One region of the Streptomyces sp. NPDC058985 genome, then DNA from elsewhere that is predicted to be linked to it. Evidence: riboswitches for the same ligand, from Rfam matches in the RefSeq annotation. Region 1 holds a riboswitch; each other region holds the start of a gene.
The links. A riboswitch is a leader RNA that binds a small molecule or an ion and turns the genes downstream of it on or off. The one in region 1 is predicted to bind cobalamin.
Positions count from the first base shown of each region.

Region 1 (6,915 bases):
GCGCCGGCTCACGGAGTGGGGCCTGGAGGAGACGGCGTTCACCACCGAGCTGATCCTCAGCGAGCTGGTCACCAACGCCATCCGGCACGCGGCCGAACCGGTGCGTGTCCGGCTGCTGCTCGACCGCAGCCTGATCTGCGAGGTCTCCGACGGCAGCAGCACGGCACCCCACCTGCGCATGGCCGCCACCACCGACGAGGGAGGCCGCGGCCTGTTCCTCGTCGCCCAGTGCGCCCGGCGCTGGGGCACCCGGTACCACGCGCAGGGCAAGGTCATCTGGACGGAACAGCCCCTGAACGCGCTGGACCCCGACGGGCCGTGAGCGCCCCGGCTACCCCGCCAGACAGCAGTCGCCGCACTTCGAGCCGTTCGGCGCACGGTAGTAGAGGCAGCAACTGCGGCGCCGGAACGTGAGGTCCGGTCCGGTGATCTCTCCGGTGCCCGCGAGTCGTCCGGTGTTCAGCAGTTCGGCGGTGAGGGCGGTGAGCGGCTCGCGCAGTGCGGGGTGCGCGGCCAGCAGGGCGCGGGCCGCCTCGACGAGCGCCGAGGCGGCGTTGCCGTCCAGCAGCCGTGGGGCGACCTTGACCCGGAGCCCCTGGGCCAGCGCTTCCAGGTGGGCCGTCACCTGCTCGTACAGCGCGAGGGCGGCAGACGGACGTGCCCCGCCGCCGCGCAGACCGGCGGGGCAGGGCAGGCGCAGGGCCGGGCCGTCGTCGGCCCGCTCCAGCCGGCTCAGGTCGAGGACGATGCCGTGCAGGAGTACGCAGGCCAGGGCGGGCGACCAGAGTCGTGCCGCGTGACCCAGGTGGGCGATGGACACGCCGATCCGCGCTTCGGGCGCGCGGTGGCGGTGCGCGACGGCCTCGGCGAGGTCGGTGAAACCCCGCGCGTAGGAGTGGCCGACCGGATGCCAGCCCGTGTCTCCACCCCCGACGCGCAGGACGAAGAAGCCCCCGAGGGCGGCCGCGTCGTGCAGGGCCGCGGTGACGTCGGCGGGCGGCGCCTGATCGTTTGTGCACACCGGTTGCTCCTCGTGAGCGCTGAGTCAGGAGGCCGGGCCCCGTCGCGGGGGCGTGATGGCGTACAGGTCGAGGATGTCGGGCCGCGGTGCGACGCCGGGGCCGCCGGCGCTGACCCAGTCGGCGATGTCCTCGGTGGCGTCGGGGTCGTTGACCAGTCCCAGCCAGACGGGACGGGCGCCGGCGGCGCGGCCCGCCGCGGAGGGCTGGACGACGATCACGTTGGCCTGTTCGCACACGTCGAGGCAGTCCGACACCCGCACGGGCACCCGGGCCCGCAGCCGCGCCGTCTGCGCCGCGTGGTCGACGCCGATGATCTTCGGGGTGCCGCAGCAGCAGTCCCTGCAGACGACGACGCGTGCGGGCGTCGGGTCCGCGGGTGCGCCGGGCGTCGTTTCGGCCGGGCCGGTGTGGGCGGGCATACGGCATCGTCCCTCTCCCCGGGGAGATCCGCCCCGGTGGTCCGTCGAGGAGGCGACCGCGTGAGTCTCCTGGCTCTCGGGTCGTCGCTCGCCCCACCCCTTCCCACCCGGTCGGGCAGTGGTCGTGTGGGGGCTCGCTCGCCGATCACAGTGGCGGGACCGCGCCGGATTCGCACCGGCTTCCTCGGGCCGCCGTCGCCCAATTGCTCCGGGCATCCTCGCATCCCGTCCCGGCAGCTGTCAGCGGGGCCTCGCTCCGTGTACGGGCACCGCGTGCCCGCTGACCACCCGCGCTTTGCGCCCGGCCCAAAGGAACGTAATATCGCCAGGTCATAGCCGCGACGGGAGACAGGAAGCCGGTGCGAATCCGGCACGGTCCCGCCACTGTGACCGGGCGTCACGCCCTCGGCCTGCCCCGCGCCCACCGGGCGGGCAGCCGGGGGCGATCGGCCCCGGGAGTCAGGACACTGGCCTGTCGCGGGCCCGATCCGAGGAGCGCGGACTCCCCAGGAGGCTTACGTGTCAGCCCTGTTCTCCCCTGCCCGACGCCGCCGGAGCCTGCGCGGCACGGCCGCGGCGCTCGCCCTGTCGGCGGCCCTGGTGACCGCCGGGTGCGGCTCGTCCGGCGGCGCCGACGACGCCGGCCAGGACGGTTCGGCATCGGCGTCGTCCCCCGCGGGCTTCCCCGTCACCATCGACAACTGCGGCGTGAAGACGACGTACGACGAGCCGCCGTCCCGGGTGGTCACCATCCATCAGCACCCCGCGGAGCTGATGCTCGCCCTCGGTCTGAAGGACCGCATGGTCGGCACCGCCTTCCCCGACTCGGCCGTCCTGCCGGAGCTGAAGGAGGACTACGAGGCGATACCGGAACTCGCCGAGCGGGAACCGTCGTTCGAGAAGATCCTCGACACCGAGCCCGACCTCGTCTACGGCGGCTACGGCAGCGCCTTCGACGAGAACGAGGGCCGCTCCCGCAAGGCGTTCGCCGACGCCGGCATCGACACCTACCTCAACCGCGAGTACTGCGGCGAGAAGCAGGTGACGATGAAGGACACCTACGCCGAGATCCGTACGGTGGCGAGCATCTTCGGTGTCCCCGACCGGGCCGACAAGCTGATCGCCGACCTGCAGAGCCGTGTCACCAAGGCGTCCGCCGCCGTGAAGGGCGAACCGGAGGTGCCGGTCTTCGTCTACGACAGCGGCGACAAGAGCGCCTTCACCGCGGGCGGCAAGGGCCTGGGCACCGACCTGATCCGGCTGGCCGGCGGCGAGAACGTCTTCGGCGACCTCGACGAGGTGTTCGGCGACGTCTCCTGGGAACAGGTCGTCGAGCGCAGGCCCGAGGTCATCGCGATCTACGACTACGCCGGAGCCGGCAGCGTCGAGCAGAAGAAGAAGTTCCTGCTCTCCCAGCCGGCCCTCGCCGACGTCCCCGCCGTCAAGAACAAGCGGTTCGTCGTCCTGCCGCTGACCGCGACCCTGGTCGGCATCCGGTCGGCGTACGCGGTCGGTGACCTCGCCCGCGGACTGCACCCCGAGAGCTTCCGGTGACCGGCACCGCCACCAAGGCGGTAGCCGAACCGGACCCGTCGGCCGCCCGGTCGCGCCGGGCGGGGCGTGCGACGATGGCGGGGACGTCACTCGCGCTGGCGGCCCTGCTGGTGGCCTCCGCGACGGCGGGCCTGGCCATCGGCTCGGTCCAGGTGCCGCCCGGCCAGGTCTGGGGCATCGTGACGCACGCCCTGGGCGCCGACTTCACCCAACCGGACTGGTCCCGCGCGCGGGAGACCATCGTCCTCGACGTACGGGCGCCGCGCGTCCTGCTGGGAGCGGTGACCGGTGCGGGTCTCGCGGTGGTGGGCACCGCCCTTCAGGCGCTGGTCCGCAACCCGCTCGCCGAGCCGTACCTGCTCGGCGTCTCCTCCGGCGCCTCCCTCGGCGCGGTCTCGGTCATCGTCTTCGGCGTCGGCTTCCTCGGTCCCCTGTCGCTGTCCGCCGCCGCGTTCGCCGGTGCCCTCGGCGCCCTGGCGATCGTGTACGCCACCGCCCGCACCGGCGGGCGCATCACCTCGACGCGCCTGGTCCTGTCGGGGGTGGCGATCGCGGCGGTGCTCACGGCTGTCCTCGACCTGCTGCTGCTCACCACCGACCGCGGCAACGAGGCCCGGGCGGTGCTCGCCTGGACCCTGGGCGGTCTCGGCGGCGTCAACTGGGAGACCCTGTGGCTGCCGGGACTGGCCGTGCTGCTGGGCATCGGCGTGCTCCTGGTGCAGGCCCGCAACCTCAACCTGCTGCTGGCCGGCGAGGAGGCGGCGACCACGATGGGCCTGGACGTCGCCCGCTTCCGGGCCCGCATGTTCGTGCTGCTGTCCCTGGTCACCGGCGTACTCGTCGCGGCGTCCGGCCCGATCGGCTTCGTCGGCCTGATCCTCCCGCACGTGGTACGGCTGTTCGTCGGCGGCGACCACCGCAGGGTGCTGCCCACGGCCGCGCTCGCCGGAGCGGTCTTCCTGATCTGGGCCGACATCGCCGCACGCACCGTCGCCGCGCCCATGGAGATTCCGGTCGGCGTGCTCACCGCGCTGTGCGGCGGGCCGTTCTTCCTGTGGCTGATGCGCCGGGACGCCCGGCGCGGCACCGACCGAGGAGGAGCATGAGCGCCGCGACCGACCTGTCCGTCGAGGGCGTCACCCTCACCGCCGGAGCACACCACCTGGTGCGCGACGTCTCGCTGACCGCTTCGGCCGGCGAGGTGATCGGCCTGGTCGGTCCCAACGGCAGCGGCAAGTCCAGCCTGCTGAGGGCCGTCTACCGCGTCCTGCGCCCGGACACCGGCACGGTCCGCGTCGACGGCGCCGACACCTGGTCGATGCCCGCGCGGCGACTCGCGCGCACGGTGGCGGCCGTGGTGCAGGACTCGGCCGCGGACTTCGACCTCGCCGTCCGCGAGGTCGTGGCCATGGGCCGCACGCCGCACAAGCGGATGCTGGCCGGCGACACGGCGGAGGACGCCGCCATCATCGACGACGCCCTCGCCGCGGTGGACGCCGGCCGGCTGGCCGACCGCCCCTTCGACCGGCTCTCCGGCGGCGAACGCCAGCGGGTCCTCATCGCCCGCGCTCTCGCCCAGCGGCCCGCCCTGCTGGTCCTCGACGAGCCGACCAACCACCTCGACATCCGCCATCAGCTGGACGTCCTCGGCGTGCTGCGGCGGCTGCCGGCGACCGTGCTGGTCGCCCTGCACGACCTCAACCTGGCCGCGTACTACTGCGACCGCCTCCACGTCCTGCGCGAGGGGGAGGTCGTGGCCTCGGGCCCGCCGGCCGAGGTGCTCACGCCGTCGCTGCTGGCCGACGTGTACGGGGTCGTGGGAGAGGTGAGCGTGCATCCGCGTACGGGCGCCCCCCAGGTGACGTTCGTGCCCGGCGAGCGTCCGGGCGACCTCCTGGCACCGCGGCCGCGCTGACGCGGCCGGCCTCGTCGCGAGCGGGCCGCGTCAGTTGTTCACGTCGCGCTCGAAGTCGTCGGCGCAGGCGTCCCGTTCGCTCTGTGAATCGGCGTGCTGGACGCAGTCGTCGAAGTCCTTGAACTCGTCCGAGTTGAGGATGGACGCGCCGATCGCGATGATCACCACGGAGGCGATCAGACCGAGCGCGCCGAGTACGGCGCCGACGATGGACATCCCACGGCGCGGCGCCCGTCCGCCGCGTGCCCGGCGCGCGCCGATGATGCCGAAGATCAGGGCCAGCAGGCCGAGCAGGGCACCGCCGATGACGGTCCAGAAGAGCAGGACGGCCAGGATGCCGAGGACGAGGGCGGCGACCGCCATGCCGTTGGAGCGTCTCATGCCGGCGTCGTGGTGCGTCTGGTGGGCGTCGCCGGAGGATGCGGGGTGTTCGGGAAACGACACGTCGTCACTCTCATCTCTGTTTCCGACCGGTTGAGTTGCCGTACGTGCCGGATGCCCCGATGTCGACGTCGGATGCCTCGGGCGGCCGGATCCGGCGCCGGCGCCCCGGATGCACGGAGCGGCGGCCGGGCTCCGGCCGCCTTGGTCGATCGGCATCCAAGGGGGCGGCGGCTACGAACCATGAGTGAGGGTTGTGCGCCCTTCACGTCTCCCGTCGTCCCGCAAGGAGGTGAACGCGTCAGGCGGACGGCTCCCGACCGCGTGCGCTCCCCGCTGGGATGCCCCAGTGTCGAGCAGAGCACGGAGGAGCGGGAATGGACGACGGAGCCGAAACGGGCGCGGGAAGGTCATCCGGTGAGAACCGGGTGGACGAGTTGCTCACCCGTGCCGCCACCGGCGACGAACAGGCGTTCGCCGGGGTCTATGACGCCCTGGCGCCGTCGGTGATGGGACTGGTCTTCCGGGTGCTGAGAGACGAGGCGCAGGCGGAGGAGGTGACCCAGGACGTGATGGTGGAGGTGTGGCGTACCGCCGGCCGGTTCCGCCCGGAACGGGGGGCCGCCCGGAACTGGGTGCTGACCCTCGCGCACCGGCGGGCCGTGGACCGGGTGCGGTCCGTGGTCGCGGGCCGGGCCCGCGAGCTGCGCACCGGCTCCGCGGAACTCGACCGGCCCTTCGACGCCGTCGCCGAGGAGGTCGAGGAGCGGGAGGAGCACCGCACGGTCTTCCGCTGTCTGGCGGAGCTGTCCCGGAAGCTGCGGCTGCCCCTGGTGCTGGCCTACTACGAGGGGCTGACCTACGCGGAGGTGGCCGATTCCCTCGCCGCCCCCGCGGGCACCATCAAGTCACGGATGCGTGAGGGGCTGCGGCGCCTGCGCGAGTGTGTGGAGACGGGATCATGACCGTGGGCAGCGGCGACCCGCATCTCGACGTCGGTGCCTACACGCTGCACGCCCTGCCTCCCGACGAGGAGGCCGCCTTCGAGCACCACCTGGCGAGCTGTGCGGCCTGCCGGGAGGAGGCCGACGCCCTGGCGGCGACGGCGGCACTGCTGGCCGCGGGGCAGCTCCGCGCGCCCTCCCCGGAGGTGCGGCGGCGGGTGCTCGCGCAGATCGGGACCGTACCTCAGGAGCGCGACGTCGCCCCCGACCGTGACCTGGAACAGGCCGCGGCTCTGGCGGCGCGCCGCCGACGCAGGGGGCAACGTGCGCTGGCGTTCGCCCTCGCGGCGTCCGTCGCGGCGGCCGCGGCCCTCGGCGGGATCGCCTGGTGGCAGCATTCGGAAGCGGACACGGCCCGGGAGCAGATCCGCGAGGCCGAGGCCGGCGCCGAGGCGCTCGCCGGTGTGCTGGCCGCTTCCGACGCCACGATCAGCACCACGACACTGTCGGACGGCGCGACAGCGAGCGTGGTGACCTCGCGCAGCGAGGGCGAGGCCGCGTTCATCGCGGCCGGTCTCCCGCCGCTCAGCGGCGACCAGGTCTACGAACTCTGGTACGGACGGGGGGACGAGCACTGGCCCGCCGGTCTGCTGCCCGGCACGGGCGGGGACGTGGCGCAC
Region 1 covers NZ_JBHYJX010000005.1:80,401-87,315, reverse strand. The annotation lists gene ACFW01_RS06030 (SpoIIE family protein phosphatase) at 1-322, shown strand, start outside; gene ACFW01_RS06025 ((2Fe-2S)-binding protein) at 332-1,021, opposite strand; gene ACFW01_RS06020 ((2Fe-2S) ferredoxin domain-containing protein) at 1,046-1,441, opposite strand; cobalamin riboswitch at 1,504-1,627, opposite strand; cobalamin riboswitch at 1,752-1,932, shown strand; gene ACFW01_RS06015 (ABC transporter substrate-binding protein) at 1,970-2,995, shown strand; gene ACFW01_RS06010 (FecCD family ABC transporter permease) at 2,992-4,101, shown strand; gene ACFW01_RS06005 (ABC transporter ATP-binding protein) at 4,098-4,910, shown strand; gene ACFW01_RS06000 (DUF4190 domain-containing protein) at 4,941-5,354, opposite strand; gene sigK (ECF RNA polymerase sigma factor SigK) at 5,669-6,256, shown strand; gene ACFW01_RS05990 (anti-sigma factor) at 6,253-6,915, shown strand, end outside.

Region 2 (6,915 bases), on a different contig from region 1:
CCGGTCAGGAGGCGGGCAGCTCACCGCGGACCGTGCGGGCGGCGGCGACCAGGTTCTCCAGCGACGCACGGGTCTCGGGCCAGCCGCGGGTCTTCAGTCCGCAGTCGGGGTTGACCCAGAGCCGCTCGGCCGGGATGGCCTTCAGGCCCGTACGCAGGAGGTCGGCGGCCTCGTCGGCGCTCGGGACACGCGGGGAGTGGATGTCGTAGACGCCCGGTCCGGCCTCGCGGGGGTAGCCGTGGGCGGCCAGTTCCCGGGCGACCTGCATGTGGCTGCGGGCCGCCTCCAGACTGATGACGTCGGCGTCGAGGTCGTCGATGGCCTGGACGATGTCGCCGAACTCCGCGTAGCACATGTGGGTGTGGATCTGGGTGTCCGGACGCACCCCGCTCGTGCTGAGCCGGAACGCCTCGGTCGCCCACGCCAGGTAGGCGGCGTGGTCGGCGGCCCGCAGGGGCAGGGTCTCCCGCAGCGCGGGCTCGTCCACCTGGATGACCGAGGTGCCGGCGGCCTGCAGGTCGTTCACCTCGTCGCGCAGGGCGAGGGCGACCTGGCGGGCGGTGTCGCCGAGGGGCTGGTCGTCGCGGACGAAGGACCAGGCGAGCATGGTGACCGGCCCGGTGAGCATGCCCTTGACCGGGCGGTCGCTCAGGGACTGGGCGTAGTTCGTCCAGCGCACCGTCATCGGCTGGGGGCGGGAGATGTCACCGGCCAGGACCGGCGGCCGGACGTAACGGGTGCCGTACGACTGGACCCAGCCGTGCTGGGTGGCGAGGTAGCCGGTCAGCTGCTCGGCGAAGTACTGGACCATGTCGTTGCGCTCGGGCTCGCCGTGCACCAGGACGTCGATTCCGGTCTTCTCCTGGAAGGAGATGACCTCCTGGATCTCCGACTTGATGCGCTCCTCGTAACCGGCCTCGTCGAGGCGCCCGGCGCGCAGGTCGGCGCGCGCGGTGCGCACTTCGGTGGTCTGCGGGAACGAGCCGATGGTGGTGGTCGGCAGCAGGGGCAGCCCGAGGTGGGCGCGCTGGGCCGCGGCCCGTTCGGCGTACGGCTGGGAACGGCGGGTGTCGGCGTCCGTCACGGCCTCGGCACGGGAGCGGACGGCGGGGTCGCGGGTGATGGGTGAGGTGGCCCGGGAGGCGAGGTCGGCGCGGTTGGCCGCGAGTTCGCCGGTGATGGTGTCGGTGCCCTGGGCGAGGCCCTTGGCGAGCGTGGCGATCTCGGAGGTCTTCTGCCGGGCGAACGCGAGCCAGCGCAGGATCTGCGGGTCGATGTCCCGCTCGAGGGCCGCGTCCAGCGGGACGTGCAGCAGGGAGCAGGAGGCGGAGACGTCGACACGGTCGGCGAGCCCGAGCAGGGTGCCGAGTGTGGTCAGGGACTTCTGCAGATCGTTGATCCAGATGTTGCGGCCGTCGACCACACCGGCGACCAGGCGCTTGCCGGGCAGTCCACCGACGGCGGCGAGCGCGTCGAGGTTGGCGGCGGCGGCCTCGGTGAAGTCCAGCGCCAGCCCGTCCACCGGTGCCTTGGCCAGCATCGGCAGGGCGTCGCCGAGCCGGTCGAAGTACGAGGCGACCAGCAGCTTCGGACGGTCGGGCAGGGCGCCGAGATCACGGTAGGCGCGCTCTGCGGCGTTCAGCTCGGCCGGGGTGCGGTCCTGTACGAGGGCGGGTTCGTCGAGCTGGACCCATGCGGCGCCGGCCGCACGCAGGTCGGCGAGGACCTCGGCGTACACGGGAAGCAGCCGGTCCAGGAGCGTGAGCGGCTCGAAGTCCGCGGGCACGCCGGGAGCGGGTTTGGCGAGCAGCAGGTACGTGACAGGACCGACCAGGACCGGACGGGCGGTGAAGCCCTCCGCGAGGGCCTCCTTCAGCTCGGCGACCTGCTTGGTGGAGTCGGCCGTGAAGACGGTGTCGGGGCCGAGTTCGGGGACGAGGTAGTGGTAGTTCGTGTCGAACCACTTCGTCATCTCCAGCGGCGCCACGTCCTGGGTGCCGCGGGCCATCGCGAAGTAGCCGTCCGTCGCGTCGGCGGCGACGGCGGCGCGGTGCCGTTCGGGGATCGCGCCGACCATGACCGTGGTGTCGAGGACGTGGTCGTAGTACGAGAAGTCGCCGGTGGGCACCTCGTGGATGCCGGCGTCGGCGAGCTGCTCCCGGTTGTTCCGCCGGAGTTCGGCGGCGGTGGCGTGGAGGGCGTCGGCGGTGACGCGGCCCTTCCAGTAGCCCTCGATGGCCTTCTTCAGTTCACGGTTCTGACCCTGGCGGGGGTAGCCGTACACGGTGGCCCGTGCTGCCGCGGCTGCGGACTTCGCTGTCACGGAGATCTCCTTCGCGAGATGAATCCCTGAGATCCCGGGAGACGGGACGAGAGCGCGAAGGTCGCGGCTGACCACCGGACGGTGACTACCCCGCGCGGCAAAGGCACGGTCCCTCCGTCTGGTGCACGCCGACCCGCCCTCGAGGTCACCGGGATGTCCGCGCACGGAATGGTCCGCACGCGGGCAGTTGGCAGGTCTTCGGACTCGCGGGCACGCCCTCCGTCCGGAGGACACCTACTGGCCGTCGCTTCCCGGGCCCGGTACGTCGGACCCAGTGCGTATGACGGCGGTCGTTCCTGCTCACCGCTGCGGGGCAGTCCCGGATTCCCACCGGGTTCCCTCTTACGACACCCCGCCTGGCGGACGGGGCGAACCAGCTGCACCGTTCACCCTACCGGGGCCGGCCCCGGAACAGGCCGGATGCGTCCGGCATGCGGACGGTGCGACGGGACACGCCGCCGGCGGACTACTGCTGGGCCCAGTCGTTCCGGTCCCGCTCCGGCGCGTCGGCGTGCCGCGGGCAGGCCGTGTCGTGCGCCGAGCCCAGCGAGGTCCACCACACCTCGCAGCAGTCGGCACTCACGGGGACGCGGGCGGCGGCTGGGCGGGTGCACTCCGGGCCGTGCACGGCGCCGTCGGAGTGCCGCCAGAAGGCGCAGCAGGGGGCGAGGCCGACCGGCTGCACATGAGGCGGCCGGGCCAGGAGTTCGGCCCGGCGCGCCAGGACGGTCCTGCGCCGGTGCTCGGCTCCCTCCCGGGCCGCGCACCAGGCCATGACCCCCGCGGCGTAGAGACCGGGCAGGGCGAGCCAGGGGTGGTGGCTGCCCCCGTACCAGGCGGCGACGAGCAGGAGAACGGCGGCGGCACGGCACCCGCGTGCGGTGCGCAGGCTCGGTGTCACAGGAGACTCCCGTGGGTCGGCGACGGAGAAGGCCTCAGGACACCCGTATGCCCCCGGTCCGCGGACCTACGTCCACCCGTCGCGCCGATCCGCGTCCGGGTAGGTCCTCAGCCGCGTGGAGGGGCGGAAACTCCGTTGCGGACACCGGCCGACGCCCCCGATCCTGCTCGCATGTCCACCGCCGACCTGCGGCCGGCCACCCTTGCCGACGCGCCCGCCATCACCCGTCTCCTCAACGAGATCGACCGGATCGAGATCGGCCGCCCCGAGACCGACCAGCACACCGTCGAGGCCGACCTGAAGCATCCCGAGACGGATCTGACCCGGGACTCGTGGCTCGCTTTCGACGGCGGCCTGCTGGTGGCGTACGGGCTGCTGTGGGACGAGTCCGGCGGCGAGCGCGTGGACATCGACCACTACGTGCTCCCCGGCCACCAGGACACCGGCCTGCGGCTACTGGCCGCCATGGAGGACCGCGCCCTCGCCAAGGCACGGACCAACGGGGCCGCTCGGGCCGTCGTCCACCTGCACCTCAACGCCCGGCCCACGACCGACACCGCGCTCCTCGCGGAGCGGGGCTGGCGGGTCGTCCGGTCCCACCACGTCCTGCGCCGGGCGGTGGACCCGGCGGCCGACCTGCCGCCGCGGGCCCCGGCCGGGGTGAGCGTGCGTGCCTGCGCGACGGAGGCGGACCGTGTCCGGGTGCACGAGCTGTACCAGGAGGCGTTCGCCGGCCACTTCGACTTCCAGCCGCGCCCCTACCGGCTCTGGCTCAGCGACATCGACGCCGAGGGGCTCGACTGGTCCCTGGTGTGGATCGCCGCCACCGACGACCTGGGGGACGCCGGTTTCCTGCTGGCCCGGGACGACCGCGAGGCCATGGGCTGGATCCGCGCCCTCGGCGTGCTGGGCGAGGCACGGGGGAGGGGCCTGGGCGGATTCCTCCTGCGGCACGCCTTCGCGCACTTCGCCGCGCGGGGCCGGGACACGGTGGGCCTCGGGGTCGACACGGCCAACGCCACGGGCGCACCGCGGCTCTACGGACGCAACGGCATGACCGTCCACTTCGCGGTCGACACCTGGGAGGCCGTCATCGGCTGACACCCGGTGCGGCACCCGGTGGCGTCCTCTGCATGATGGCGGGTCAGTTGATCGATTCGCAGCCGCTGCGATCGCCGTTGATGTTTCGGTACCGCGGGAACTTCAGGTACCGGGAGCTCTGAGTGCCGTACTGGCCGTCGGCAGAAATGTTCTCCCGTCCCTGGGCGGTCGCGAGGGCATCACGCGTGGCCGGCCCGAAGTCGCCGTCGGTCGCGAGGTTGAATCCGTAGCAGGAATTGAGGGTGAACTGGAGCCAGCTGACGCCGGATCCTGTGCTGCCGTAGTCCATCCAGCAGTTGGCGGTTCTGCCGGTGCCGGTTTGATATGCCGGCCGGGTGATGGAGTACCCGGGGGTGACCCCTGATGATGTGACCTGGTTGCTGTTGCACTGCCCGGCGTATGCTGCCGTCGCGGAGGGTGCGACCGCCATGGCCCCGCTGAGTAAGCCAGCTGTGAGGGCACCGATCGCCACCACGCGTGGGGCTCGTGAAGTCGGACGTGTGATCATGAAAGCGTCTCCCGGAGTCTTGGCGGTGAGGAACTCGTCCCTGACCTGCTGAGCCACTCTAGGATCCTCGCGGCCTCAAGGCTTTGCCGTGTGTGCACGGAACCTGGTCAGTCGTGCACCGGTTCGAGGTGACGCCGCCGGGCTCGGTAAGGCTTCGATGCCTGATGGCGGTGCCTTCAGGATGCACACCGTTGCAGTACTGGCTAGCTCTGCGGCCTCTCGTCGCGCCGCGCTCGCTCCCGCGCGTGGTGGCCGAGGGCCGCGCTGCGGCTCGTCGACAGGTGGTGCAGGACCAGTTCCTGGACGCGCTCCACGTCGCGTTCCGCGATGGCCTGATAGAGAGCCTCGTGTTCCAGGGCGACGGCCATCAGGTCGTCGTGCTGGCCCATGAGCCAGCGCAGGCGGCTGCGCAGGACCCGTTCGAGTTCGTTGAGCAACTCGTTGGCGGCCAGCGAGATCACCGTCTGGTGGAAGTCGGCGGCGGCCCGGCGGGCTCCCACCGCGTCGTCGGCGCGGGCCGCGTCGAGTTCGGCGTCCACCGTCGCACGGAGCCGTTCGAGACCCTCGCGGGTGTGCCGACCGGCGGCGAGCCGGAAGGCCAGGGTCTCCAGACCCGAGCGGACCTCGTCGAGGTCGGCGATGTCGCTCGTGGTGAACTCCCGCACCACCGCCCAGGACCGCGGCCGCGGTGTCACCAGCCCTTCCGACACCAGCGTCCTCAGGGCCTCCCTGACGGGCAGCCGGCTCACGCCCAGCGCCTCGGCCAGCTCCCGCTCCACCAGGCGGCTCCCCGGTCGCCGCACGCCGTCCACGATCTCGTCGCGCAGCTGTCGCGTGACCCGCTCGGACTCGGGCGTGAAGCCCTCTGACGCAGCCATCGCCGTCCTTCGTCCCTCTTCCCGTTCCGAGCCGCACGAACGCGCCGTGCGGAGCGGCGGCCGGGCGGCCCGTCAGAATACCCCGGAGCCGGCCGCCGGCCGGGGCGCGGGAGGAGTCGGCGACGGGTCAGCCCACCCGCGGGGGCCAGTTGACGATCCGCTTGGCGCGCGGAGGCGCGTAGGTGCGCACCTTGGACGTGGACAGGCCGAGGCGGACCAGGGACTCGGCGACCGTCACGGCGGCCGTGACGCCGTCGACCACGGGGACCCCGGTCCGTTCCACCACGCGTTCGGCGAGCCCGGCCATGCCTCCGCAGCCCAGGCAGATCACCTCGGCCCGGTCGTCCTCGACCGCGCGGGCGGCCTGTTCGGTGATGGCGTCCACGGCGGCCTGTTCGTCCCGCTCCAGCTCGAGCACCTGCAGCCCGCTGGCGCGCACCGAGGCGCACCTCGCGCTCAGTCCCGCCACCTCCAGCCGCTCCTCGATCAGCGGGACCGTACGGTCCAGGGTGGTGACGACGGAGTAGCGGCGGCCCAGGAACTGGGCGGTGCTCGCCGCGGCCTCGGTGATGTCGACGACGGGTACGTCGAGCAGTTCCTGGAGCCCCTCGCGGCCGTGCTCCCCGTAGCCCGCCTGGATCACCGCGTCGAACGGCTCCGGGTGGGCCCGGACGGTCTCCATGACGGCGACGGCGGCGAGGTAGCTCTCGTAGTTGCCCTCGACGGACTCCGCGCCGAAGGCCGGGGTCAGCGGCACGATCTCGGTGCCCTCGGACGCCGCGGCGGCGGCCTGCTTGCCGATCGCGTCGGTGATGGACTGCGTGGTGTTGACGTTGACCACGAGGATGCGCATGGGTGGGGCCTTCTGCTCGGATGGACGGTTCCCGGCTGGCGGGAGGACGTGCGCGGCGGCGACGGAGTGTCCGTGCGGGGGTGGTGTGCGGTGGTGAGGGGGCCTGATCCGTCCCTTAGGCGGAGCTGTTGTCCGGGGCGGGGCCGGTGGGGAGGGCCGGGTGCGTCGTCGTCTCGGCGGAATGTCGGGTGCCTGCGGCGAACGTGCCCTGTGCCCGGGGCGGCGTCCGCGCGGTCGGAGGGCCTGATCCGTCGCGCGGCGGAGCAGGCCCGTCCTGCGGCGAGTTGCCCCGCCCGCTGGGGAACTCGCCCCGCCCCGCCCCGCAGTGCCCCGTGCCCGCGGTGGACGTGG
Region 2 covers NZ_JBHYJX010000049.1:54,123-61,037, reverse strand. The annotation lists gene metE (5-methyltetrahydropteroyltriglutamate--homocysteine S-methyltransferase) at 5-2,323, opposite strand; cobalamin riboswitch at 2,495-2,716, opposite strand; gene ACFW01_RS31850 (hypothetical protein) at 2,790-3,224, opposite strand; gene ACFW01_RS31845 (GNAT family N-acetyltransferase) at 3,396-4,325, shown strand; gene ACFW01_RS31840 (peptidoglycan-binding domain-containing protein) at 4,369-4,890, opposite strand; gene ACFW01_RS31835 (GntR family transcriptional regulator) at 5,037-5,711, opposite strand; gene ACFW01_RS31830 (aspartate/glutamate racemase family protein) at 5,839-6,564, opposite strand.
Region 2: linked by a shared signal. The riboswitch ahead of metE (5-methyltetrahydropteroyltriglutamate--homocysteine S-methyltransferase) and the one ahead of ACFW01_RS06015 (ABC transporter substrate-binding protein) in region 1 are both predicted to bind cobalamin.

Region 3 (6,915 bases), on a different contig from region 1:
GGGTGCCGAGCACCTGTCGTCCGTCGAGGGCGACGCCGGTCACGTCACCCGGGGCCAGACGGTCGTACGGCACACCCGAAGGGGTGACGAGGACCGTGTCGCCGACGCGCACCGAGACATTGCCGGAGGTACCGACCACGAGCCCGTCCGCGACCGTGCGCCGGGCCGCCGCGACGAGTTCCGTCCAGGCCCGCTCCTCGTCCGGACGGGCAGCCCGTCCGGCCCGCGAATACGTCACAGTCACCGTCTCCTCACGAGCGCTCCCGCGCCTCTCCCGGCACGTCGCCGACCGGTCTGGCGGTGATCCTGCCAGGGACGTCTCCGGAGAGCACCGGGACGGCCACGCACAGGGACGCGGCGGCCCCGCTTCCGGTCACCGTGACGCCCTGCCCAGTTCATCTTCCGTTCACCATGGTTACCTACGTTCGTCCAGCCAATGACCTCGAACGATTGCCTGGGTAAATGGAAAGCTTCTCGCTGATCCTCGCGATTGTGGTGGTAACCGCACTCGCGTTTGATTTCACGAACGGTTTCCACGACACCGCGAACGCGATGGCAACGACCATTTCGACCGGTGCGCTCAAGCCCAAGGTGGCGGTGGCGATGTCCGCCGTCCTCAACCTTGTAGGCGCCTTCCTCTCGGTGGAGGTCGCCAACACGATCTCCAAGGGTCTCGTCGACGAGACCGGCATCCGTCCCGAGGTCATCTTCGCCGCCCTGGTCGGCGCGATCCTCTGGAACCTGCTGACCTGGCTGGTCGGCCTCCCGTCCAGTTCCTCGCACGCCCTGATGGGCGGTCTGATCGGTGCCGCGGTCGCCTCGGCCGGCGTCGGCGCGGTCAACGGCGACGCGCTCGTCACCAAGGTACTGATCCCCGCGATCGCCGCCCCGCTGGTCGCCGGTGTCGCGGCGCTGCTGGGCGCGCGGCTGACCTACCGGCTCGGCCGCCGGGCCGACGGCAAGGCCGCCGCCAAGGGTTACCGCGCCGGGCAGATCGCCTCCGCCGGGCTGGTCTCGCTGGCCCACGGCACCAACGACGCCCAGAAGACGATGGGCATCATCACCCTCGCCCTGGTCGCCGGCGGCGCGCTCGCCCCCGACTCCGACCCGCCCATGTGGGTCATCCTCTCCGCGGGCATCGCCATCGCGCTCGGCACCTACCTCGGCGGCTGGCGCATCATCCGCACCATGGGCAAGGGCCTGACCGACCTCCAGCCCCAGCAGGGCTTCGCCGCCCAGACCAGCGCGGCGACGGTCATCCTGGCCTCCTCGCACCTCGGTTTCTCCCTCTCCACCACGCACTCGGTCTCCGGTGCGGTGATGGGCGCGGGCCTCGGCCGCAAGGGCGGCGTGGTGCGCTGGTCCACGGCCACCCGGATGTTCGTCGCCTGGGGTCTGACGCTGCCGGCCGCGGCCCTGGTCGCCGCGATCGCCGAGTGGGTCTGCCGCATGGGCGACTGGGGCACGGCCTGCGTCGCGGTCTTCCTGGTCGCCTCCAGCGCCGCCATCTGGAAGCTCTCCCGGCGCGAGGTCGTCGACCACACCAACGTCGTCGACCCCCACGAGCCCGAGTCGGCCGGTGTGGTCACCACGGCGATGGCCGCCGTCTCGCCGCCCCCGGCGCACCTGGCCGAGGAGCTGCCGGCCGATCCGTCCGAGGCCAAGACCCCGTCGGCCGCCACCACCGTCTGAGCCCGCGTCCCGGGTACGAAGGAAGCGAACCCCCATGAGCATCGACTGGGCAGCACTGGGCTCCGTCTTCGGCGTCAGCCTCGTGGCCACCGTGGCCCTGGTGGGCCTGTTCACCCTCGGCATCGTCGGACTCAGCCGCCAGGAGCGGGCCACCGCCGAGGGCGGCTCCGCGGCCCTCGCGGTCACCGGCGCGTACGCGTGCTTCGCGGCCTGCGCGGCGGCGGTGGCGTACGGCATCTATCTGATCGTCGCCTGACCCGCCGCACACCCCGGGGGCGGCGCGCGGGACGGACTCGGACCGTCCCGCGCCCCGCCCTTCGTGTACCGGCGCACACCACCCGTGTGTGGGGCTTCGCACACTCCCCCGCCGCAGGTCAACGCCAGGTTGACGGGTGTTCTCGCGCCGTGGTGGACTTCCGGGGCCATCTACGGCGGCAGGAGAGGAAGCCCGGTGCGATTCCGGCGCGGTCCCGCCACTGTGACCGGGGAGCAGACCCCGGTAGCCAGGAACTCTCACCGCCGGACTCTTCGAACCAGGGCGTGGACACCCTGAGTGAGGACGCGACGCGATGCCCGGCTGCCGATCGACGTTCAGTACCAGGTGCTCCCACGCCCGTGTGACCGGCTGAACCCGTGCGTGGCGGACGCGTCTTCGCGTACGGCGCCGCCGCCGGCCTGCTCGGTGACCTCCTCCTCGGCGACCCCCGCCGCGGGCATCCGGTCGCCGCGTTCGGCCGCGCCGCCGGTGCCGTGGAACGGGTGCTGTGGCGTGACCACCGGGGCTGGGGCGCGCTGCACGCCCTCGTGTGCGCCGGAGGCGCCACCGCCCTCGGCGCGGCCGCCGCGCACGCCGTGCGCCGCTCCCCCGCCGCCTCGGTCGCACTGACCGGCGCGGCCACCTGGGCCGTGGTCGGCGGTACGTCGCTCTCGCGCGAGGCCCTGGCCGTCGGCCGGGCGCTGGAGGCCGGGGACGTCGAGGCGGCCCGGGCGCGGCTGCCGCACCTGTGCGGGCGGGACCCGCAGTCGCTGGACGCCGACGGGATCGCGCGGGCGGTCGTGGAGTCGGTCGCCGAGAACACCTCGGACGCGGTGGTGGGCGCCCTGGTGTGGGGTGCCGTCGGCGGAGTGCCGGGGCTGCTCGGTTTCCGGGCGGTGAACACCCTGGACGCCATGGTCGGCCACAAGTCGCCCCGCTACCGGCGGTACGGCTGGGCCTCGGCCCGCCTCGACGACCTCGCGGGCTGGCCGGGCGCCCGTCTGACCGCCCTGCTGACCACCGTGGCCGGCGGCGATCCGCGGGGCGCCGTACGGGCCTGGCGCGCGGACGCCGGACGGCACCCGAGCCCCAACGCCGGTCCCGTGGAGGCGTCTTTCGCGGGCGCCCTCGGGGTGCGGCTCGGCGGGACGCTCTCCTACGGCGGGCGGGTCGAGCACCGGCCCGTGCTGAACGGGGCGGCGGGGCGCGCCGTCCGGGCCGGTTCCGGCGACATCGAACGGGCCGCACGGCTCTCCCGGCGCGTGGGCCGGCTGGCGCTCGTCGTGTGCGCGGGCGCGCGGCTGCTGGTGCGCGGGGCCGTCAGGAAGGGACGTACGTCATGAACGGTGGCCTGCTCGTCGCCGGCACCACCTCCGACGCCGGCAAGAGCGTCGTCACGGCCGGGATCTGCCGCTGGCTGGTGCGCCAGGGCGTGAAGGTCGCGCCCTTCAAGGCGCAGAACATGTCGCTCAACTCGTTCGTGACGCGCGAGGGCGCGGAGATCGGGCGGGCGCAGGCCATGCAGGCCCAGGCCTGCCGGGTGGAGCCGACCGCGCTGATGAACCCGGTGCTGCTCAAGCCCGGCGGTGAGCGCAGCAGCCAGGTGGTGCTGCTCGGCAGGCCCGTCGGCGAGATGAGTGCCCGTGGCTACCACGGCGGGCGGCAGGAGCGGCTGCTCGGCACGGTGCTCGACTCGCTGGCCGAGCTGCGCGGCACCTACGACGCGGTGATCTGCGAGGGCGCGGGCAGCCCGGCCGAGATCAACCTGCGCCGCACCGACATCGTGAACATGGGGATCGCGCGGGGCGCCGGGCTGCCCGTGCTGGTCGTCGGCGACATCGACCGCGGGGGCGTCTTCGCCTCCTTCTTCGGCACGGTGGCGCTGCTCGCGCCCGAGGACCAGGCGCTGGTCGCCGGCTTCCTCGTCAACAAGTTCCGCGGCGACGTGTCGCTCCTGGAGCCCGGCCTCGACATGCTGCACGGGCTGACCGGGCGGCGGACGTACGGGGTGCTGCCCTTCCGGCACGGGCTCGGCATCGACGAGGAGGACGGGCTGCGGGTCTCGCTGCGCGGCACGGTGCGCGAGTCCGCGGTCGCGCCGCCGGTCGGCGAGGACGTGCTGCGGGTCGCCGTCTGCGCGGTCCCGCTGATGTCCAACTTCACGGACGTGGACGCGCTGGCCGCCGAACCGGGCGTGGTGGTGCGGTTCGTGGACCGGCCCGAGGAACTGGCCGACGCCGACCTGGTGATCGTGCCGGGGACCCGCGGGACGGTCCGGGCGCTGGAGTGGCTGCGTGAGCGGGGGCTGGCGGAGGGTCTCGCGCGCCGGGTGGCCGAGGGCCGGCCCGTGCTCGGCGTGTGCGGCGGGTTCCAGCTCCTCGGCGAGCACATCGAGGACGACGTCGAGTCGCGCGCCGGGCACGTCGACGGGCTCGGACTGCTGCCCGTGCGGGTGCGGTTCGCCCGCGAGAAGACCCTGACGCGCCCGGTGGGCGAGGCCCTCGGCGAGCGCGTCGAGGGGTACGAGATCCACCACGGTGTCGCCGAGGTCCTGGGCGGTGCCCCCTTCCTGGACGGCTGCCGGGTCGGCCAGACCTGGGGCACGCACTGGCACGGCTCGCTGGAGTCGGACGGCTTCCGGCGGGCGTTCCTGCGCGAGGTGGCCGCCGCCGCGGGCCGCCGCTTCGTGCCGGCCCCCGACACCTCGTTCGCCGCGCTGCGCGAGGAGCAGCTCGACCGGCTCGGCGACCTGATCGAACAGCACGCGGACACCGACGCGCTGTGGCGGCTCATCGAGTCCGGCGCGCCGCCCGGGCTGCCCTTCGTGCCACCGGGGGCGCCCGCATGAGCGCGGTGCGGCCCCCGCAGGAACTCGAACGCGACGTGGAGGACGACAACAAGTGACCAGTACCCCGTTCCCGTTCACGGCCGTCGTCGGCCAGGACGACCTGCGCCTCGCGCTGCTGCTGAACGCCGTCTCCCCGGCGGTCGGCGGCGTGCTGGTGCGCGGCGAGAAGGGCACCGCCAAGTCGACGGCCGTCCGCGCGCTGTCGGCGCTGCTGCCGGCCGTGGCCGTGGTCCCGGGCTGCCGCTTCTCCTGCTCCCCGGGGTCGCCCGACCCGGGCTGCCCCGACGGTCCGCACGAGCCCGGGACCGGTACCGAGCGTCCTTCGCGGATGGTCGAACTCCCCGTCGGCGCCTCCGAGGACCGGCTCGTCGGCGCCCTCGACATCGAGCGGGCGCTCGCGGAGGGCGTGAAGGCCTTCGAGCCCGGCCTGCTGGCCGACGCGCACCGCGGCATCCTGTACGTGGACGAGGTCAACCTCCTCCACGACCACCTGGTGGACCTGCTCCTCGACGCCGCCGCTATGGGCGCCTCGTACGTCGAGCGCGAGGGCGTGTCGGTGCGGCACGCCTCGAAGTTCCTGCTGGTCGGCACCATGAATCCCGAAGAGGGCGAGCTGCGCCCGCAGTTGCTGGACCGGTTCGGGCTGACGGTGGAGGTCTCCGCCTCGCGCGAGCCCGACCAGCGGGTGGAGGTCGTACGGCGCCGGCTCGCGCACGACGACGACCCGGCCGGTTTCGTGGCCCGCTGGGCGGACGAGGAGGCAACCGTACGGGCGCGGATCGTGGCGGCCCGGGAGCTGCTGCCGTCGGTGACGCTCGGCGACGCTGCGCTGCGGCAGATCGCGGCGACCTGCGCCGCCTTCGAGGTGGACGGCATGCGGGCCGACATCGTGATGGCCCGGACCGCGACCGCGCTGGCGGCGTGGGCCGGGCGGGCCGACGTCCTGGCGGAGGACGTCCGTCAGGCGGCGCTCCTTGCGCTGCCGCACCGGCGGCGGCGCAACCCCTTCGACGCGCCCGGCCTCGACGAGGACAAGCTCGACGAGACGCTGGAAGAGTTCGGCGACCAGGGAGACGACGACCCCGATCCGGACCCGGACCCCGACCCCGGCCCCGACGGTCCCGGTGGCGGCGGTGGACGACCGCCCGAGGAGGGGCCGCAGGGCGGTGCGGACGACGCGGGCGTCCCGCCCGAGGCCGGCACCGGTGACGAACCGGGGCCGGCACCCGCCGGGGGCGGCGCCGGGGAGCGGTCCGCCGTACGGGCCGCCGAGCCGTTCCGGACCAAGGTGCTGAGCGTGCCCGGACTCGGCGAGGGGGCCGCCGGGCGGCGCTCCCGGGCCCGGACCGAGCACGGGCGGACCACCGGCGCCCGCAGGCCGCGGGGCGCGCTGACCAAGCTGCACCTGGCGGCGACCGTGCAGGCGGCGGCTCCGCACCAGCGGGAGCGCGGCCGGGCGGGGCGCGGTCTGGTGGTACGCCGGGACGACCTGCGGCAGGCGACCCGCGAGGGGCGTGAGGGCAACCTCGTGCTGTTCGTCGTGGACGCCTCCGGGTCGATGGCGGCGCGGCAGCGGATGAGCGCCGTGAAGGGAGCCGTGCTGTCACTGCTGCTGGACGCCTATCAGCGGCGGGACAAGGTGGGTCTGGTGACCTTCCGGGGTTCGGCCGCCGACGTGGCGCTGCCGCCGACGTCGTCGGTGGACGCGGCGGCGGCCCGGCTGGAGTCGCTGCCGACCGGCGGGCGCACGCCGCTGGCGGCCGGGCTGCTCAAGGCGCACGAGGTACTGCGGGTGGAGCGGCTGCGGGACCCGGCACGCCGGGCGCTGGTCGTGGTGGTGACCGACGGGCGGGCCACCGGGGGCGTCGAGCCGGTGGCGCTGGCGGGCCGCGCGGCCCGGCTGTTCGCCGCCGAGGGCACCGCCTCCGTGGTCGTGGACTGCGAGTCGGGGCCGATCCGGCTGGGGCTCGCCGGGCAGCTCGCGGGTGAGCTGGGCGGTACGGCGGTGACCCTCGACGAGTTGCGGGCGGACTCGATCGCGGGGCTGGTCAAGGATGTGCGGGATACCGGGACAAGGAGGGCCGCGTAGTGCCCAAGGGACAGCCGAGTGTCGTACCGG
Region 3 covers NZ_JBHYJX010000028.1:75,989-82,903, reverse strand. The annotation lists gene ACFW01_RS23555 (class II aldolase/adducin family protein) at 1-238, opposite strand, end outside; gene ACFW01_RS23550 (inorganic phosphate transporter) at 463-1,692, shown strand; gene ACFW01_RS23545 (hypothetical protein) at 1,727-1,948, shown strand; cobalamin riboswitch at 2,085-2,225, shown strand; gene ACFW01_RS23540 (cobalamin biosynthesis protein) at 2,326-3,291, shown strand; gene ACFW01_RS23535 (cobyric acid synthase) at 3,288-4,796, shown strand; gene ACFW01_RS23530 (putative cobaltochelatase) at 4,849-6,885, shown strand; gene cobO (cob(I)yrinic acid a,c-diamide adenosyltransferase) at 6,885-6,915, shown strand, end outside.
Region 3: linked by a shared signal. The riboswitch ahead of ACFW01_RS23540 (cobalamin biosynthesis protein) and the one ahead of ACFW01_RS06015 (ABC transporter substrate-binding protein) in region 1 are both predicted to bind cobalamin.

Region 4 (6,915 bases), on a different contig from region 1:
TCAAATCGAAAATTTCGGAAACCCGTTCAGGTCGGCGGACCCCAGCACCAGCGAGCCGCTTTCGCGAACTACCTGGTGATCCGCAGGTGACGCGCGCGCTCATCACACTCGGGGAGGAGCTGTTTGCGGACAGATCGGCGACAGACCTTGACCGGGGGACCGCGCCTTCCTAGCTTGTGGCGTCACAGATCCGAGAGCGAAGCGAAAGTTTCGAATCCTCTGCGCCCGGCGCGGCTGCCGCTCCAGGGTTCATCGGCGGCGCCCCACCCCGCCCCCAAAGGAGGCCCCCTGATGTGGCTTCGCCACCCGTTCCCGGTCCGCCCAAGACGCGTACTCGGGGTTCTCGCGCCCCTGCTGCTGGTGGCCGCCTTCCTCGGCGCCCAGCCCGCCGAGGCGGCGACCGTAGACCCCAACGCCTCGTATGTGCTGGTCAACCGCAGCAGCGGCAAGGCCCTGGACGTCTACAACATGGCGACCGGCGACGGCGCCCGCATCACCCAGTGGACCAGGAACGACCAGAGCCAGCAGCAGTGGCAGTTCGTCGATTCCGGAGACGGCTACTACCGCGTCAAGTCCCGCCACTCGGGCAAGGTCCTGGACGTCCACAACTGGTCCACCGCGAACGGCGGCTCGATCGTCCAGTGGACCGACCTGAACGGCGCCAACCAGCAGTGGCGGCTGGCCGACGGCCCGGACGGCTACGTGAGGCTCGTCTCGCGCCACAGCAACAAGGCCCTCGAAGTACAGGGCGCCTCCACCGCCGACAACGCGAACATCGTCCAGTACGACGACTGGGGCGGTACCAACCAGCAGTGGCGGCTCGTCGAGGTCGGCGCAGGCACCCCTGGCTCGTGCGACCTCCCGTCGAACTACCGCTGGACGTCGACGGGCGCGCTGGCGCAGCCCAAACAGGGGTGGGTCTCGCTCAAGGACTTCACCGTCGCCCCGTACAACGGCAGACAACTCGTCTACGCCACCACGCATGACACGGGGACGAGGTGGGGTTCGATGAACTTCGGCCTGTTCACCAACTGGCCGGAGATGGCCTCGGCCGGCCAGAACACGATGAACAACTCCACCGTCGCACCCACGCTCTTCTACTTCGCGCCGAAGAACATCTGGGTGCTCGCCTACCAGTGGGGCGGGACCGCCTTCTCCTACCGGACGTCCAGTGATCCCACCAACCCCAACGGTTGGTCGTCCGAGCAGGTGCTCTTCTCCGGAAGCATCTCCGGCTCCGGGACGGGCCCCATCGACCAGACACTCATCGGTGACGGCACGAACATGTACCTGTTCTTCGCCGGTGACAACGGCAAGATCTACCGGGCCGCCATGCCGATCGGGAACTTCCCGGGCAGCTTCGGCTCGACCTCGACGGTGATCATGAGCGATACGACGAACAACCTGTTCGAAGCCCCGCAGGTCTACAAACTGCAGGGCCAGAACCGCTATCTCATGATCGTTGAGGCGATCGGCTCACAGGGCCGGTACTTCCGCTCGTTCACGGCCACCAGTCTGAACGGCTCCTGGACCCCCCAGGCCGCGACCGAGAGCAACCCCTTCGCCGGCAAGGCCAACAGTGGCGCCACCTGGACCAACGACATCAGCCACGGCGAACTGATCCGCACCAGCCCCGATCAGACCATGACCGTCGATCCCTGCAATCTGCAGCTGCTCTACCAGGGACGCAGCCCCAACTCCGGCGGCGACTACGGCCTCCTGCCCTACCGTCCGGGACTGCTGACCCTGCAGCGCTGACGGCAGACGCGGATCCTGCACGAACTGCGGGCAGCGCGGTCACCAGAGTCGTTATCCGGCCACAGCCGCCACCACAACCGAACAGGGGACACTGTTCGTGCCGCCCTCCACATTCAGGACAACCGTCGAAGCCGCACTGTCGCAGGCGTGGGAGGCCCCCTACGCTGATGTCCGCAGTCGGTTCGCGCCTCCCGCCCGACCGGGCGCCCGGTGGTGCGACGCAAGAGGGAACCCGGTGCGAATCCGGGGCTGTCCCGCAGCGGTGAGTGGGAACGGAAGCCGTCGATGTCACTGGGCCCCCGTCAGGGCCGGGGAAGAGACGGCCGGTAGGTGTCCGCCCTTCCGGCGGACGTGCCCGCGAGTCCGAAGACCTGCCACTGCGCCCGCGTCCCGCGCGGGCTGTGCACGTGACCTCGTGGACTGGGTCGGCGGTACGGGCGGTCGTACGTCGTACGGGTGGCCGCGCCTCCTGCCCCGTCGGCGTTCAAGGCCCGGTACGGAGGAGGATGGTGTGCGGGACCCAGCCGGTTCGCGTCGGCCGTACAGCCCCCGGGAGCCGGACGTGGACGGCGGCACGGTGTCCGGTGTCTGCCAGGGCACTCTGGGTGAGCTGTACCAGGGCCCGTTGCGCGTGGGCGCCGATCCCGAGATCGCGGTGGTGTCCTTTCCCGTGGACCGCCACGCGTGGGTCTATTTCACTCCGAGGACGGCGGCCGGCCCTCCGCCGCACGCACCGCCGCTCGGGAAGAAGTCGGTGGAGGCGGTCCGGCTCTTCCTGGACCACTACGGCCTCACGCTGCCCCCCGGTGACTGGCACACCCACTCCGAACTGCCGGTGGGCGTGGGGATGGCCAGTTCGACGGCGGACATCGTGGCGACGCTGCGCTGCCTGTTCCGCGTCTTCTCCCTGCCGTACGACACGGAGGTGGTCCGCGGCGTCCTCGCGCGGATCGAGCGCTCCGACAGCGTCTTCCTCGACGAGTTCGCCCTGTACCTCAGTGGCCGGCACCGGGTCGTGCGGCGGCTGGGACCGGATCTCGGCTTCCACACCGCCTACGTCACGGAACCCGGCACGGTGGACACCGCCGCCGTCACTCCCCTGCTGCTGGACCACTACCGGCGCCGCGGCGAGGAGTACCAGCGGTGTCTGACCGATCTGGTGAAGGGCTTCGACTCGGGTGACCCGGCCGCCGTCGCCCGTGCCGCGTCGGTCAGCGCCGCGTTGTCCCAGGAGGTTCTGCCCAAGGCCACCTTCGGCAGCCTGCAGGCCCATCGTGAGCGGTTCGGCGCCGACGGCGTCTTCGTCGCCCACACCGGCTGCCTGGCCGGGTATCTCTTCGCCTCGCGCCCGGGCGCCCGGGTCAAGTCCGACCTCTCCGCGTTCTTCCGCTCGCTCGGCCACCAGTGCACCTTCGCCCAAGGAGGCTACGGGTGATCCACCCCCACATCGCCGACGCCCTGAAAGCACCGGACCTCGTCCGGCTCACCGACGGGCTGGTCCTGCTGCGGTTCGAGTCGATGAAGATCTACTCGGCTCTGGCCGCCGTCCGCCATCTGCTGGAGCGGGGCACCGTCCGTCCGGGACAGACCCTGATCGACAGCTCCAGCGGCATCTACGCCTACGCCCTCGCCCTGGCCTGCCACCGGTACGGCATGCGGTGCCACATCGTCGCCTCCACCACGGTCGACGCCACCACCCTCGCCCAACTGGAGATCCTCGGCAGTACCGTGGAACAGGTCAGACCGTCGCGGAACCTCAAGCTCGACCAGGAACTGAGGGTGCGACGGGTGCGCGAGATCCTCGCCGAGCGTCCGGGACACCACTGGATGCGCCAGTACCACGACGACGTCCACTACCTCGGCTACCAGGAGGTCGCCGACCGGATCGCGGCGGAGTTCCCGGACACACCGCTGACCGTCGTCGGCGGTGTGGGCTCCGGCGCCTCGACCGGCGGCATCGTCGAGCGCCTGCGCGGCACGGACCCCTCGGTGCGCCTGGTCGGCGTCCAGCCCTTCGGCAGCGTCACCTTCGGCAGCCAGGACCATCACGATCCCGAGGCGATCATCGCGGGCATCGGCTCGTCCATCGCCTTCGACAACGTCCGGCACCATCTCTACGACACCGTGCACTGGCTGGACTTCACCCACGCCATGTCCGGTGCCGTCGCCCTGCTGCGCGAGCACGCGGTGTTCGCCGGGCTGTCCACCGGTGCCGGCTACCTCACGGCGACGTACGAGGGCCGCCGCCATCCCGACCGACTGCACCTGGTGATCGGGGCCGACACCGGACACCGCTACGTGGAGCGCGTGTTCGCCAGGCACTCCGAGGCTCTGGAACCAGCTGCGCTGAAACCCGTCGAGGTCCGCACTCCGGAGGAGATGGCCATGCCCTGGTCGAGGATGACGTGGCGGCGCACCGGCTGCCCGGCCGACCGGAAGGAGCGTGCCGCATGACCGTGGCCTGCCTGGAGTCACTGACCTTCGGCCTCGGCCGTCTGGTCCGCGCCGCCGACCGGCTCGGTGAGCGCCTGGTGCTCCTCACCCGGGATCCCGCCTACTACGCCTACGAACTGGACCGGCTGCCCGCCGGCGCCCTCGAAGTCGTCGTGACCGACACCTTCGACGTGGACCGGGTCACCGCGCTGCTCCGCCGCATCCCGCGGCTGGGCGGTCTGATCAGTTCGACCGACACCTGGACTCTCAGCGGCGCCGCCCTCGCCGAACGCCTCGGCCTGCCCGGTCTCGACCCAGCCGTCCTGCGGCTGACCCGGGACAAGGCCGCCGTACGCAACAGGCTGCACGATGCGGGTCTCACCCGGGCGAGGGCCGTCGAAGGCGCATACCCGGACCGCGAGGCTCGCGGGCTGCTGCTGAAGGAGGCGGGGCTGCCGCTCGTGCTCAAGGACACCGCGGGCACCGGGAGCCAGAACGTGTGGCTGGTGCGCGACGAGGACGAACTCGACGCGGCGCTGGCGCAGGCGTCCGGCCGGGAGCTGAAGGGACGCCTGTTCGCGGAGCCCTATTTCAGCGGCCCGGTATACAGCGCCGAGACGCTCACCTGGGCGGGCCGGACCCGGCTGCTGGGGGTGTCCAGCCGGCTGATGTCACCGGAGCCGCACTTCCGGGAGGAGATCACCGCCTTCCCGGTCGCCTTCCCCGCCCCGCAGGCGACGTCCCTGGAGCGTTGGCTCGACCGGGTCCTCGAAGCCATCGGCTACACCGACCGCTTCGCACACGTGGAGTTCGTACTGACCGCCGACGGCCCGGAAGTGGTGGAGGTCAATCCCCGCATCGGGGGCGCGCTGGTCGGAGAAGGGCTGTGCCGGAGCCTCGGCGTGAACGTGTACGAGGCGATGGTCGAGGCGGCGCTCGGCCGCCGCCCCGGTCTCATGGACGTGGACCTTCCCGGCGGTCCGGCGGTCGCCTTCGTCCTCGGCTACCCGGCCGCTCCCGGCGTGTTCACCGGAGTCGCCGGGCTGGACCGGCTCACCGGCATGCCGGGAAGACCCGCCTGGTACCCGACCAAGCAGGCCGGCGAACTCATCGAGCACCTGGGCGACAGCCGGGGATACGCGGGCATCGTGTACGCGGAGGCGGAGACCGCCGAACTCGCCACCCACCGCGCGGTGGCCGCCGCCAACGCCCTGCGGGTACGCACCGTCCCGGCCGGCCGGGACGCGCCCGGTGGGTGAGCGCACCACCCGGGGACCGGGCCCGCGCGCCGCGCTGTTCCCGCTCACGGGTCCGCTGCGGTTCCTCCTGCTCAGCTCGTTCCTCATTCCGCTCGGCAGCTTCATGGTCCTGCCGTTCATGTCGGTCTTCCTCCACGAGCGGCTCGGGTTGGGGCTGGGCACGGTCGGCGTCGTCCTGGCCGCGGCGTCGCTCGTGCAGTTCTCCGGCGGCATCGTCGGCGGAGCCCTCGCGGACCGGATCGGGCTGCGCCGCACGATGGTGTGGGCACTCGTCGTACGCACCGCCGGTTTCGCCGGGCTCCTCGCGGCCCTGCGCTGGCCGCCCCTCGCGATCTGGGCGCTGGTCCTGACGTGCTGCGGTGCCGCGCTGTACCTGCCCGCGAACAAGGCGTACCTGGTGCACGGCGTCGAGGACGAGCGCCGCCCGGCCTTCCTGTCGGCGGGCAACGCGGCGATCAACGCCGGAATGGCGGTCGGCCCGCTCATCGCCGGACCGTTCGTCCTGTCGTCGCCCGGCTGGCTCTTCGCGGCCGTCACGGCGCTGTTCCTCGCGGTCACGGCGGGACACGCGCGGCTGCCGGGGAGCGACGGGAACGGCGCGGACGGCGGGAACCACGCCGCGTCGCGGAAGACGGCTCCTCCGGGGCTCCTGGCCGGCCTGGCACTCCTGCCGTTCGCCGCCAACGCGCTGGCCTTCTACCTCTACTTCCACTTCCAGCACTTCCTGGCGGTGTACGCCGTCGAGCGTGCCTCCGCCGCGTTCTACAGCATGGTGCTGCTGCTCTGCTTCACGCTGGTGATCGTCGTCCAGCCGCTCGCGTCGGGCCTGATCCGGCGCATGCCGTACGTCCTGGCCCTCGCCGTCGGGTTCACGGGCCTGGCCGCGGGCATGGCCGTGCTGGCGGCCGGCACCCGGGCGGCACTGCTGGCGGGCGGCGCGCTGATCACCCTCGGGGACATCGTGCTGTTCCTCAAGAACGACCTGGAGGCGCTGCGCCGCAGTCCGCGCTCCGACGCCGTGGTCTTCGGCCAGCAGCGGCTGGCGGCGGGCCTGGGCGCCTGCGCGAGCGGCGTGCTGGGCGGGCAGGCGTACGGACTCGGCGAACGGGCCGGACACACCGGCTGGTTCTGGCTGCTGGCAGCCGCCCAATGTCTGCTGCTGCCCCCTCTTCTGCTGACGGTGCGCCACCGCGCGGCACGGCGCCCCGTCCCCGACGACTACCATGAAGGAGCACTGACGCACGATGACACGGACGGGCGGATTCCAGGACGATGACTTCTGGACCGAGTTCCACGACTTCCTCTTCTCCGAGCAGCGCTACGCACAGGCCGAGGACCTGCTCGACACCTCCCCCCTGCTCGCCCTCGCCGAGGGGGCACGTGTCCTGGACCTGTGCTGCGGGCCGGGGGTGTTCACCGTGCCGCTCGCCCGCCGGGGTCACCGGGTGACCGGAGTCGACCTGAG
Region 4 covers NZ_JBHYJX010000027.1:96,937-103,851, forward strand. The annotation lists gene ACFW01_RS23085 (non-reducing end alpha-L-arabinofuranosidase family hydrolase) at 292-1,758, shown strand; cobalamin riboswitch at 1,970-2,135, shown strand; gene ACFW01_RS23090 (hypothetical protein) at 2,270-3,193, shown strand; gene ACFW01_RS23095 (cysteine synthase family protein) at 3,190-4,212, shown strand; gene ACFW01_RS23100 (ATP-grasp domain-containing protein) at 4,209-5,450, shown strand; gene ACFW01_RS23105 (MFS transporter) at 5,443-6,726, shown strand; gene ACFW01_RS23110 (class I SAM-dependent methyltransferase) at 6,695-6,915, shown strand, end outside.
Region 4: linked by a shared signal. The riboswitch ahead of ACFW01_RS23090 (hypothetical protein) and the one ahead of ACFW01_RS06015 (ABC transporter substrate-binding protein) in region 1 are both predicted to bind cobalamin.